3 regions of the Chryseobacterium sp. Marseille-Q8038 genome follow, and region 3 is predicted to be linked to each of the others. Evidence: riboswitches for the same ligand, from Rfam matches in the RefSeq annotation. Region 3 holds a riboswitch; each other region holds the start of a gene.

Region 1 (4,326 bases), 820 kb from region 3:
TTCCATAATTCAAGCCTAATGAAGCTTTTGTTTTTGGAGACAGGGTTTCAATGATGTTGATCTGATCCGGGCCAAAGAATTCATTCTGAGGAGTTCCTAAGTTTTCCGGAAAATGAAAGTCTGTGATTTTTGTTTCTGTATAGTTTCCGGCAAGATTAATATTTAAATTTCCGCTTCCAAGAATCCAGTCATAAGAAACTACCACATCTACTCCTTTTGTTTCAGTATCAATGGCATTTGTAAAGAATCTTCCGCTTTCTACGTTAAACTGATCCAGTCTGGGATCGGTAATATTGCTGGTAATTACAATCCTGTCTTTTACTTTTATCCAATATCCGTCTACCGAAATATAGAGTTTGTTTAAAGGTCTCAGGGTAAATCCAGCGCTTGCATTGACAGAGGTTTCCTGTTTAAGCTTATCAAACCCAAGAATTCTGGCTGCTTCGCTATCATTTCGGAAAATCCCTTTGGTTACAATTCCTGAACCGGAAGTAGAAATGTCGGCATAAGAGTTATTAAAATACTGCTGTTGAAGGGAAGGAGCTCTAAACCCTGTTCCTACCGCTGCTCTAATTGCATAATTTTTTACAAATTCATATCGTACTGCTAATTTCCCATTCAGGGTATTTCCAAAATCTGAATAATTTTCAAATCTGGCAGCAGCGTCAATATTGAGTTTTTTATCCAGATCATAGGAAACATCTGCATATACTGCCGTGGAATGTCTGTCTTTTTTCAGTGCATTGTCTGGAGAGAATCCGATAAAAGATTGAGATCCGCCTGCTCCAAGCACCGTTGATCCTTCGGTGGCAACATTTCCGTTGATGTCATATTGGGTATAAGAAGCTTCATCACCGGGTTTGATCTGATATTGTTCCAATCTGAACTCTCCCCCGAATCCGATATTAAAACGGTTTATCTTTTTGGAAACATCAAGATTAATCGTATTTTGAAGGAAGCTGTGTGCTCCAGCATAAAAACGGGTTGGTGAATTTGCTCCCAGGGAAGCATTATTGGTATTGCTAACATTGTAATTGAAGGTATTGCTTCCGAATGTATTGCTAAGGTCAAAAAACCAGTCACTGACATTATATTTTACTCCTACAGCATAGGAGACATCATATACTTGTGATCCGAGATTTGCCTGAAACCCGTTCGGATAAATGGATGAAACCACATTAGACGTTTCGCTTGGAAGTCTTCTGAAACCAAACCCTTTTCCTTCTTTGATACTGAAACCTCCGAAAGAATAGATCTTAAATTGATCATTAAAAGGATATTCTGCATTGAAAAACAACTGTCCCTGTCTGATCTGGGCATCTCCGATCTGAAAATTAAAATCGTCACGGGTTAGTCCTCGTTCTTTAATCTTTGCATCATCCGCTGCTCTTGCCGCTTCGGGATCATCAGCAAATGCATAGGCAAAATTATTTCCAAAAATATCCAGATCATGATTTTGAGTTCGTGTTGTTTTTCCTCTATGGCTTAATTGTAGGGAAAGGTTGATATAACCCTCTTTTTTTCCTAATGAAGTCCCATAATTGGCTCCTGCCTGATAAGTATCCCCATCATTTCTCCCAGTCAATCCATACGTAAGACTTGCTGAGGCTCCCGTATTTTTTTTAAGAATAATATTGATCACTCCTGCAATGGCATCAGAACCGTATTGTGCTGCAGCTCCGTCTCTTAACACTTCTATTCTATCAATCGCAATGACCGGAATTGTACTTAAATCTGTTCCTACAGATCCATTTCCAACCGTATTCTGATAATTAACTAAAGAGGTGGAATGTCTTCTTTTTCCGTTAAGTAAAATCAGGATCTGATCTGGTCCCATTCCTCTTAAGGTTACAGGATCAATATGCTCTGTTCCATCAGAAGCAGACTGTCTCACTGCATTAAACGATGGAATCACATAGTTCAGGAGATCCTGAGCCGTCATTTGTGGAGAACTTCTTTGTATTTTGTCAATATTAATAACATCTACAGGAACTGGTGTTTCCAGTTTTGTTCTTTTGACATTTCGGTTTCCGACAATGATGATATCTTCTATTTCTTTGCCTTTCTCCTCATTCTCCTGAGCAGCGACTAACATTGCCCCAAGCAATAATACAGCTGTGCTTAATTTTTTCATTTTTGTTCTTGCCAATTAATAATACGAATCTGACGGATCTTTCCGCAGATACACAAGACTTCAAGAAATGGAATTCATATAGAATATTGACTTCACTTATCTCCCCCTCCGGGTTGGAATTAGCACCTTTACACTTCTGGAACCGTGCAGGTTGCTAAGGTTTCACCGGGCCAAATCCCTCCACCTTTCTTGATAAATCTACTGCAAAAGTAGACTATTTTTTTAAATATACAAAAAAGCAGATCTGCTGTACTGCAAATCTGCCTTTCATTATTTTATAGAACTTGTGGTAAGTTTTATTTTTGAAACATTAAGATGATATTAAGGTGATAAGAGTATTAAGATAAGCTTCGTTTTAAGCTTAAAATTCAGAATGATCCATCTTAACGATACTTTATTTCTTAAATCCTTCTTAATGGTTTTACATATTCAACATTTTTTATAAGTCTAAACAGCTTGATAATTTGTTTTTATTTGATCATCATCTTTTGAATGGCAATTCCTGTATCCGATTTCAACTGTACCAGATAGGTTCCCGGTGGATAACTTATTTTCGTTTCATGTGTACCGTTTTCTTTATTCAGCTTGAAAGAGTCCAGCTTTTTACCCGTCATATCAAAAATTAAAATTTCTCCGTTTTTTGCTTTATTGAAAATGAATCGAGCGATTCCGTTTTGTATCGGATTATCTGCAATCTGAAGAGACAATTTGTTTCCTGTATTGATATCTATTGTTGACAAAGCACCTGCATAGTTTCCAAATATTCTGAATTCTCCAGGCTGTAAAGTAATCGGAGTTGTTGTAGAAGCCACATTCAAAATACTATCATCCATCAGATTCTGCCACTGCCCTGTGTAAGGGAAATAAGGCACCACATTTTGGGAAGAAGTAGTATAATTGGCTAATACTACTATATTTTTTATTCCAGTTGTAATTGCTGCATCATACACGTAAATTCTTGTGATCAGCCCATTTGGATCATTCGTAAGGTTATTGGATTCTATACTGTAAGTTTTAGATTTAAAAACCTGATGGGTATTTCTGATATTGATTATTTTAGCCCATGTATCATAAACTGCTTTTCTGTTTGCATTGGTATCATATCCTAATGTAAATGCAACAGGTTTCTCATCTGTTCTGCATCCGCTGTCGATAGTTCCGTTAGCACATCTGTTGATGCTGAATTCGTATCCCAATTCTCCAAACTGCCAGATCATTTTCGGACCGGGAATGGTAAAGAACGTAGCACCGAAAGTTTTCATCCTTTCAAGAGATGTATTCAGGTTTTTAACATCGTAGCTCCCATTAGTAGAACCATAGGCAAGGTTTTTAAACATCAGCCTTTCTTCATCATGGCTTTCTCCATATCCTACAGCACTCATATTGGTAAAGCCATGAAGACTGTGATTCATACGGTCATAATTGCTGTTTTCCTGATACCCCATTGTATTCTGGTTGTAAGGTTCTGTCTGCTTATTCCAAAGCATAACACCTTTTCCTTCTGCGATCCTGTAGTTTGCCCATTGCTGTTCCTCTGCATCAGTTCCCAGATGTTCAAAAATCATGTAAGAATTCGGGTCTATTGCCCACTGTCTGTCAGCATAATGTTTCATGATATCTACTCTGTCCTGTTGATAAGCATTGGTACAGGCTTCATCATTTTCAGAACAGCTTTGGGTAAATCCTTTTGTTAAATCCCAACGGAATCCGTCTATGTGATATTCAGTCAGCCATTGCTGAAGACATCTTTCAACGTAATATTGCGTTGAAGGACTCGTATGGTTAAAATCATTAAATACATTGTACGAATGTTTCGGAACCTGATTAAAATAAGGGTTGTCTGGCGCAACATTTCCATAGCCATCACCATCAGGATCTACATTCCACAGTCTTACCAAAGGTGAACGTCCCGTAGCGTGATTAAACGCAACATCAAGAATAACAGCAATACCATTCTGATGGCACAGGTCTACAAATTCTTTGAATTTTTCAGGAGTTCCATAAGCTTTGTCCAATGCATAATGGAAAGATGTATTGTATCCCCAGGAAAGGTTTCCGTCAAATTCCATGATCGGGAGCAATTCTATAGCATTGATTTTTAGATTTTTTAAATAAGAAATTTTATTAATCAATGACTGCCAGTTCTTTTCCTGTGTAAAGTCTCTCAATAATAATTCATACACTACCAGATC
Region 2 (4,326 bases), 140 kb from region 3:
AACCTCCGGGTAATTTCGTTACCTTATTGTTTAAAGTACTCAGATTCACATCTACATTCCATTGGAAATTATCATTCTTAATGGGTGTTGTGAATAATGAAAATTCAAATCCTGTATTCTGAATGGTTCCGATATTCGCCGGATAATCACTGATTCCCAATGATGGCGCTACAGGCATATTAAACAAAAGGTCCTGACTTTTTCTTTTAAAATATTCGATATTTCCTTTAATCCTGTTATTCAGAATCGCGAATTCCAATCCTACATTTAAATTAAGGTTGGTTTCCCATTTCACATTATTGGTAGACGTTTTTTCCAGTGTTGTTCCCGGTTCTCCACCAAGACTGATAAATCTGTACAACTCCTGATAAGCATAATAAAGCGGCTGTCCGTTTGGTCTAAGCAGTTTATCATTTCCTTGTCCTCCATAGCTGGCACGCAATGTCAATTGATTGAAGATATTCAGACTTTTGACAAATTCTTCGTTTGAAATTTTCCATGAACCTCCTACTGACCAGAATCTTCCCCATCTGTTATCTTTTGCAAATCTCGAAGAGCTGTCTGCCCTTCCTGATGCAGATAAGAAATAGGTATTGTTGTAATCATACTCTACTTTTCCAAGGAAACTCAATAAACTCAATTTATTACTGTTTCCGCTGAAACTTCCCAGTAAAGAAGCGGCATCCGGCTCATAATAGTAAGGCAGTGAGAACTGACTTCTTGTTCCGGAAATCGTCTGATAATCATATTTATAGAATTCGTGACCTGCCAATGCATTTACATGATGTTTTCCAAACTTTTTATCATACGTCAGAATATTACTGGTTGTATAAGAAAGCGTTCTGGTATTGGTTTTCGTCACAGATCCTCCAATCTCTGCGCCTTGCCCCAATAATGGATTTGAATAATAATGTCCGTTGTAATTCACCAAATCAACAGAGAAACTCGTCTTGAATTTTAGCTCCGGCAAGAAAGTAAATTCCATGAATCCTTTCCCTGAAAAGTTGTCCTCTTTATTTTCGTTTTTGTCTAATGGCAAGGTTGCTGCGGCATTTTGATTCTGAAGCGCATTCGTGGGTCTGTATTTTCCAAAATCATAAACCGGGTTTCCATCAGCATCCAAAATATAAGTTCCGTCAGCATTTCTTTCATAATAAGGATAGAATGAAGGAATAAATCTTGCCGCATTGATGATGTTACTGGCCTTGGAATCCGAAGAAGTAGGTGCCTGCTGAATACTGTTTGTATAACTTAAGTTCACCCCAACATTCAGCCATTTTTTTACTTCAGAATTGATTTTCAATCGGGTATTATATCTTTTATATCCTGATTCAATAGCCATTCCTTTATCATCCAGATACCCCAGAGAGAAGAAATAATTACTTTTCTCACTTCCTCCGCTGATATCAAGATCCACCTGATTTCTTGAAGCCACTCTCTGCAAGATATCTCTCCAGTCATCATTCCAAAGTGGTGATGCACCAGGTAATAGCTTTCCATCTGTACCTACAGGTTTTGGATAAGCTGTCCCATATGGATTAATCCCCAGTGAAGAAATAAGGTTGTCTGTTGCCATCTGAGCTGCCTGCTGAGAAGAAACTTTCCCGGATTGATATCCATTTCTCAATGCTTCCCAGTACAGTTGAAAATACTGATCTGTATTTACCTGTTCATAGTCTTTAACGGCTCTTCCGGAGAATCCCTGACTGATATTAAAATTAACTTTTGCTTCCCCTTTTTTACCTGATTTTGTAGTAATGATGATGATCCCATTTGCTCCTCTTGAACCATACAAAGCACTTGCTGTAGCATCTTTCAGAACGCTTATAGATTCAATATCGCTGGGACTGATAGAGTTCAGATTTCCATCAAAAGGAATTCCGTCCACTACATATAACGGATCACTGGAAGCACTTATTGAACCAATTCCTCTGATTCGGATAGTGGAAACAGCACCTGGCTGGCCTGATGCGCTGGTAGTCTGAATCCCTGCAACCTGTCCTTCTAATGCTTTCGTAATATTCGTTACAGGTCTGCTATTGATTTTATCACTGGAAATTGTAGCTACGGAACCGGTATAGCTATTTCTTTTCGCTTTTCCGTAAGCTACCACTACTACTTCATCAATCTCTTTTTCATGAAGGCTATCTTTTTTCGGCCTGGAAGTCTGTGCATTTACACTGGTAATTCCCAGAAAAAAAGCAGCAACCGGAGGTATCCAAGCTTTAGAATTAAATAAAGTTTTACTAATCATAATCAATTTTATTTATCATATATTAAAATTTAGCCCTTTGCAGAAAAGTCAGCAAAGGGCATCGATAAATACGATAAACCAAATGCTTATTTTTCCTTAAAAGGCTGAACGTAACACCTTGCCCAATGGGTAGGTTGTTAAGACTTCACGGGGTCAGTTCCCTCCATCTTTCTTTATAAGCCGATCGAAATATGTTTGCAAAGCTAAAAACTTTTAGTCTACAAAACAAGTAGACTTATTCATTTTTCATGATAAATTTTTAATAATTAACATAAAATTTTAATAAAACTCATTACAATAAGGAGTTGTAGCCGTTATCATTTATTCAAACATGATAAATATCATTATTAATAATTCAATGAAACAAATATTTGAGAACACCTTAATTTTTGTATTATTAATTGAAAAAACTTTTTAATTTTATAGTATGAAAGTTTTGATTATAAATGGGCCTAATCTCAATCTTTTGGGCACCCGGGAACCGGAAATTTATGGAAATGTTTCCATGGAAAGTTATTTGGAAAATTTAAAATCCGAGTTTCAGTCTCATGAAATACAATATTATCAGTCCAATATTGAGGGTGAGCTTATCAACAGACTTCAGGAGGATGATTTTGATGCAGTAGTGATTAACCCGGGAGCATTTACCCATTATTCTTATGCTATCGCTGATTGTTTAAAGAATATCCGCAAGCCAAAAGTAGAAGTACATATCAGCAATATATACAAAAGAGAAGAGTTCCGTCAGAAATCTGTGACGGCAGCGAACACAGATGCTGTTTTATCCGGCTTTGGAATGGATGGGTACAGATTGGCTTTATTGAGCCTGAAGTAATTTTCAGTCTATATTTTCCCACAAATAGCACAGATTCTCACAGATAATTATGTATACAAAGAGAATAATTTATGAAGATAAAGGATAAGATTTACTGTAAAAGCATTGGCATATATTCCGGGCAATTAACGAAAAGAAAATCCTATATCGTTGAAGAAATAAATGATGAAAATATAAGAATCTGGAATGACGAAGGAAGACTGAGATGGTATTCTGATTTTTATTTTACTTTAAACAATGAACCTGAAATAATTTCTGTTAACATAGATGATCCAATAGAAAATATTGAATCTGATGCTGTAGAGGTAACCATTGAATTTTCTGACAAAACAAAATATTGGATGACTTTCACTACTCCAAAGTATTTAGATAAGATATTGGACGAAGAATCTTATTTTTCTGCAAAACATTTTATGATCATAAAACATTTAACTGAAGAATCAATCAAATCAACAGTCTTAAAACTTGATGAACAGGATGAATTGATTGAAAACTGTCAAAAATATTAATAAAAAAGCCTCATCTGTGATGAGGCTTTTTTTTATGTTTATAGAGAGCTATTAGATAGTCTGTTCCTGTAACTGAGGTCCTGAAGCAACTAATTTCTTACCTTCTTCAGTATCACAATACTGCTCAAAGTTTTTGATATATCTTGAAGCAAGATCTTTTGCTTTTTCTTCCCATTCTGAAGCGCTTTCATATGTATCTCTAGGATCTAAAATACCTGTAGAAACGTTTGGCAATTCAGTAGGAATCTCAAGATTCATGATTGGAACCTGAGTTTTAGGAGCGTTATCGATAGATCCGTCAATGATTGCATCAATGATTGCTCTTGTATCTTTCAGAGAAATTCTCTTTCCTGTACCATTCCAACCTGTATTTACCAAATAAGCTTTAGCTCCGTGCTCCTGCATTTTACCGATCAATGTTTTAGAATACATTGTTGGGTGTAATGTAAGGAATGCTTCACCAAATGCAGGTGAGAAAGATGGCTGAGGTTCTGTAATTCCTCTTTCTGTTCCAGCTAGTTTTGATGTATAACCGCAAAGGAAGTGGTATTGAGCCTGATCTTCATTCAAGATGGAAACCGGAGGAAGTACTCCGAATGCATCTGCTGAAAGATAAACAATCTTCTTCGCATGACCTGCTTTAGAAGGCAATACAATTTTGTTGATATGATAAATTGGATAAGAAACTCTTGTATTCTCAGTGATTGATCCGTCTGTATAATCTGCTA
Region 3 (4,326 bases):
GAGAATACAAAAGGATTTTCTTCATATACTTTAGACATTGCCCGAATTCCGTAAGAACTTAGAAACTCATTTTCATCCAGCATTCTGGTCAATACCTTTGTCAGTCTGTTTTTTCGAAGGATACTCATCAGGTGTTTTCTTCCATGTCCTTCCTCATCCCAGTGGGAGACCAGTTTGGTGAGTTCCGGTTTATTTTTTAGAATCCATTCCATTCTGGTTTTGAAATTCGGCATTTTTTCCAGTAAATGATGATCTACAATTTCAACAGCAAACATAGGAATCAAACCTACAATACTTCTTAATCTTAAAGAAACGCTTTCTCCATTTCCCAGCTGCAGAACATCATAGAAAAATCCGTCTTCTTCATTCCACAGGCCTTTCGTGCTTTCACCCAGGTTTTCCATGGCCTCGGCGATATAAAGATAATGCTCAAAAAATTTAATAGCCATATCTTCATATACCTGATAATACTGGGCCAGTTCCATGGCAATACGCATCATATTCAATGCATACATCGCCATCCAGCTTGTCCCGTCTGCCTGTTCAAGATGCTGGCCATCCTTTAATTCCATATTCCGGTCAAAAGCTCCGATATTATCAAGACCAAGAAATCCTCCACCAAAGATGTTTTTTCCGTTCTTATCCTTTCGGTTTACCCACCAGGTGAAATTAAGAAGCAGTTTCTGGAATACTTTTTCTAAGAATAGTAAATCCGGTTTTCCATTATTTTTTTCATCAATTTTAAAAACACGGAAGCACGACCACGCATGTACAGGCGGGTTTACATCACTCATATTCCATTCATAAGCAGGAAGCTGTCCGTTAGGATGCATATACCATTCTTTGGTAAGGAGCAAAAGCTGTCCTTTGGCAAATTCTGCATCTATAATGGAGAAAGGCACACAGTGAAATGCCAGATCCCATGTAGCATACCACGGATACTCCCATTTATCAGGCATGGAAATAATATCTTTATTATGAAGATGATTCCATTCTGTATTTCTTACATATTCATTGAAGTTTCTTGGAGCTTCCAAATTAGGGTCTCCTTTCAGCCATTTTCCGATATTGTAATGATAGAACTGCTTATTCCAGAGAAGCCCTGCAAAAGCCTGTCGCTGAACATTTCTTTCATCTTCGTTAACGGTATCATTCTGAATTCCTTTATAAAACTCTTCGGCTTCCGCTTTACGGGTTTCAAAAATAGAGTCAAAATTTTCAAAAGGCTTATCTGCTTCATCAGGACATAGCCTGAACTCAAAAACTTTTGATTCCCCGCCATCAATAATCTCATCAACAAGAAAAGCAGCTTTGCTTCCTCTTTTTTCAGGATTTACAGTGTTTCCCTGATGAATAATATAATCATTAATTCCATCCTTAAAATAGGTGTTTTCAGATGGGGGAGCTCCGTAAAGCTTAGGAGTATTGGTTTCATTGTCACAAAATACACTTTGTGCATTTGAATTTCGGGAATACAGTTTCTTGATTGAAATACTGTCGTGTCCAATATTGATACTTCCGTCGTGAGAAGTATTGAGCTCTCCTTTATAAGTATTGTATCCCCATTTCCAGTTGTTTCTAAACCATACAGTAGGAGCCACAAGAATAGGGGCAGCATGCTGACTTCGGTTGCAGACTGTTACTCTGGCCAGAATATCATTGTGATCCGCTTTACAATATTCGATGAAAATATCAAAATATTCATCATTATCGAAAATTCCGGTATCGAAAATTTCATACTCTGGCTCTTTCTTGCTGCGTTTTCCGTTTTCTGCAACGAGCTCATCATAAGGAAATTCATTAATCGGGTATTTATATACCATCTTCATATAGCTATGAGTAGGTGTATTATCCAGATAATAAAAGATTTCTTTGATGTCTTCTCCATGATTCCCCTGAGGGTTGCTCAATCCGAAGAATCGTTCTTTTACCATTTTATCTTTCTTATTCCAAAACGAAAAAGCAAAACAGAACAGCTGCTTTACATCAGAAATTCCGGCGATGCCTTCCTCTCCCCAGCGGTAAGTGTAGCTTTCAGCATTATTATGATTGGTAAAATTCCAGGCGTTTCCGTTTGGGCTATAATCTTCGCGTACATTTCCCCACTGCCGGTTGCTTACATAAGGTCCCCAGTTTTTCCATTTGGTATCTTGTAATCTTTCTTTTTCAGCGGTCATATCTCATCATTTTTCCATACGAAGTTAGTTTTTTTGAGAAGTAATTCCAATTTTTTTCATCTGAATAATTATTAATATAGTCTTGAAATACTTGTGTTTAAGGGCTTTTAAAAATATTAAAATAATTTTTTTTTGAAATTAAAAGAAAAGAACTACCTTTGCACCATTCGTTCATTCAAATATTGAAAATGTTATCAAGAAAGGTTGAGGGATTAGACCCTATGAAACCTTAGCAACCCTTTGTGCAAGCAAAGAAGGTGCTACGTTCTACCAAAATTATTTTGGACAGATAACTTACTGAAGTTCTTTTCAGCCATTTCCTGTGGCATTTTCAATTGTATTAAAATTTAATAGAATTGAAAACAGAACTAAACTATATTAATCTTTCGTATCAAACTTATTCTCAAAAGGAATACAATATCTCATTAAGCTATCAGCTTTTTGGGAAAGATCTGTTTACAGCCCCTATCATTTTAATCAACCATGCTCTTACCGGAAACTCAAATGTATCCGGAGAAAAAGGCTGGTGGAAACAATTGGTAGGAGAAAATCAGATTGTTGATACTGATCAATACACTGTTCTGTGTTTCAATATACCCGGAAACGGATATGATAATTTTTTAATTGAAGACTATGAAGATTTCACTACTTCAGATATCGCTGCGATATTTCTGAAAGGGCTTAAAGCTTTACATATCAAAAATATATATGCCATTATTGGAGGTTCTCTGGGAGGAGGGATTGCCTGGGAAATGCTTGCCAAGCAGCCGGATCTCGCAGAAATATTTATTCCCATAGCCTGTGATTACAGAACACACGATTGGCTGCATGCCCAATGTCTGGTTCAGAAATTCTTATTGAATGATAAAGAAGAACCATTACAGAAAGCAAGAATTCATGCCATGTTGTGTTACAGAACTCCACAATCACTCAATGACAGATTTCAAAACCAATATAATAAGGAAAATCAACGCTTGGAATCAGAAGACTGGTTGGTTTATCATGGTAATGCATTAAACGGAAGGTTTAGTTTAAAGGCATACAAGCTGATGAATCATCTCCTGATGAATATCAATGCTGATGAAACAGCACTGGAGAGCATACAGGCACGAATGCACGTGATCTCCGTAGATACAGACTTATTCTTCCCGGCTTCTGAAATCCGAATGTGTTTTGAAAACTTAAAAGAGAAAAATAAGGATGTTTCTTATCACGAGATCCAATCTATACACGGGCATGATGCCTTCCTAATGGAATATCAACAATTAAATAATATCATAAAAAACATTTTACAGAAGTAATGAAAAATGCTAACGAAATAAAATTTTTGAAGAACAGATCAATCGTCAAATTTGAAGGAGAAGATTTCCTTGGAGAAATCGGGATTGACGGACGTATTTTTAAGGCGCTTACTTTAGCGCGTATCAGTGTAGGAGTAATTTCTCAACAAGCTATAGAAAACGGAATCTCTATTTTGGTTCACGAAAATGATGCAGAAAAAGCAGTTGCTTGCCTTATTGATGAATTCGAAACAGAAAGAAAATCTGGAAAAGTTTCTCAGATCTATAGTATCAATAATGTTTCTGTGATTGGTTTTGTAGCAGAAGATTTCAATAAAGTCTTTGCTGAACTGGCCAGAAACAATGTTTTCCCATTATTGCTGAATCAGGTAGCCGGAGAAAACAGAGTCAACATCGTAGTGACTTCTTCACAGGATGAAAAAACAAGAAATATCATAGAATCTGAAATTTTCAAAAAACCAAAAACAGTTCATCTGGCAATTATTGGTCACGGAAACGTAGGAAAGACTTTGATAGAACAGGTTTTGGGATCTGCAGAAGAAATTAAGAAACGTAAAAAAATAGATCTTAAAGTAGTTGCTGTAGCCAACTCAAAGAAAATAGCCTTCAATAAAAAAGGATTTGATGCCAATTGGGGCGATGAGGTCTTAACGGCACAACACCCATCTAACGTTGAAGAATTGATTAATTTCTCCAATGAAAATCAATTAGAAAACCTGATCGTTGTGGATAACACTGCAAGTAAGGATTTTGTGAAAAACTATCACGCTTTGGCAGAAAACGGATTCGATTTGGTTTCTTCCAATAAAATTTTCAATACCCTTCCTATTGAGGAATACAGAAAACTA

Evidence for each region. A riboswitch is a leader RNA that binds a small molecule or an ion and turns the genes downstream of it on or off. The one in region 3 is predicted to bind S-adenosylmethionine.
Region 1: it holds a riboswitch for S-adenosylmethionine, as region 3 does, so the genes downstream of both, ACWPWS_RS20510 (TonB-dependent receptor plug domain-containing protein) here and ACWPWS_RS24295 (alpha/beta fold hydrolase) in region 3, are expected to answer to the same signal.
Region 2: it holds a riboswitch for S-adenosylmethionine, as region 3 does, so the genes downstream of both, ACWPWS_RS23580 (SusC/RagA family TonB-linked outer membrane protein) here and ACWPWS_RS24295 (alpha/beta fold hydrolase) in region 3, are expected to answer to the same signal.

Annotation. Positions count from the first base shown of each region.
Region 1 is NZ_CBCOPN010000002.1:1,441,510-1,445,835, forward strand. It holds gene ACWPWS_RS20510 (TonB-dependent receptor plug domain-containing protein) at 1-2,134, opposite strand, end outside; SAM riboswitch class I at 2,228-2,333, opposite strand; gene ACWPWS_RS20515 (alpha-amylase family glycosyl hydrolase) at 2,605-4,326, opposite strand, start outside.
Region 2 is NZ_CBCOPN010000002.1:2,121,262-2,125,587, reverse strand. It holds gene ACWPWS_RS23580 (SusC/RagA family TonB-linked outer membrane protein) at 1-2,254, opposite strand, end outside; SAM riboswitch class I at 2,338-2,436, opposite strand; gene ACWPWS_RS23575 (type II 3-dehydroquinate dehydratase) at 2,682-3,089, shown strand; gene ACWPWS_RS23570 (hypothetical protein) at 3,161-3,598, shown strand; gene pckA (phosphoenolpyruvate carboxykinase (ATP)) at 3,650-4,326, opposite strand, start outside.
Region 3 is NZ_CBCOPN010000002.1:2,264,415-2,268,740, forward strand. It holds gene ACWPWS_RS24290 (MGH1-like glycoside hydrolase domain-containing protein) at 1-2,177, opposite strand, end outside; SAM riboswitch class I at 2,366-2,473, shown strand; gene ACWPWS_RS24295 (alpha/beta fold hydrolase) at 2,534-3,478, shown strand; gene ACWPWS_RS24300 (ACT domain-containing protein) at 3,478-4,326, shown strand, end outside.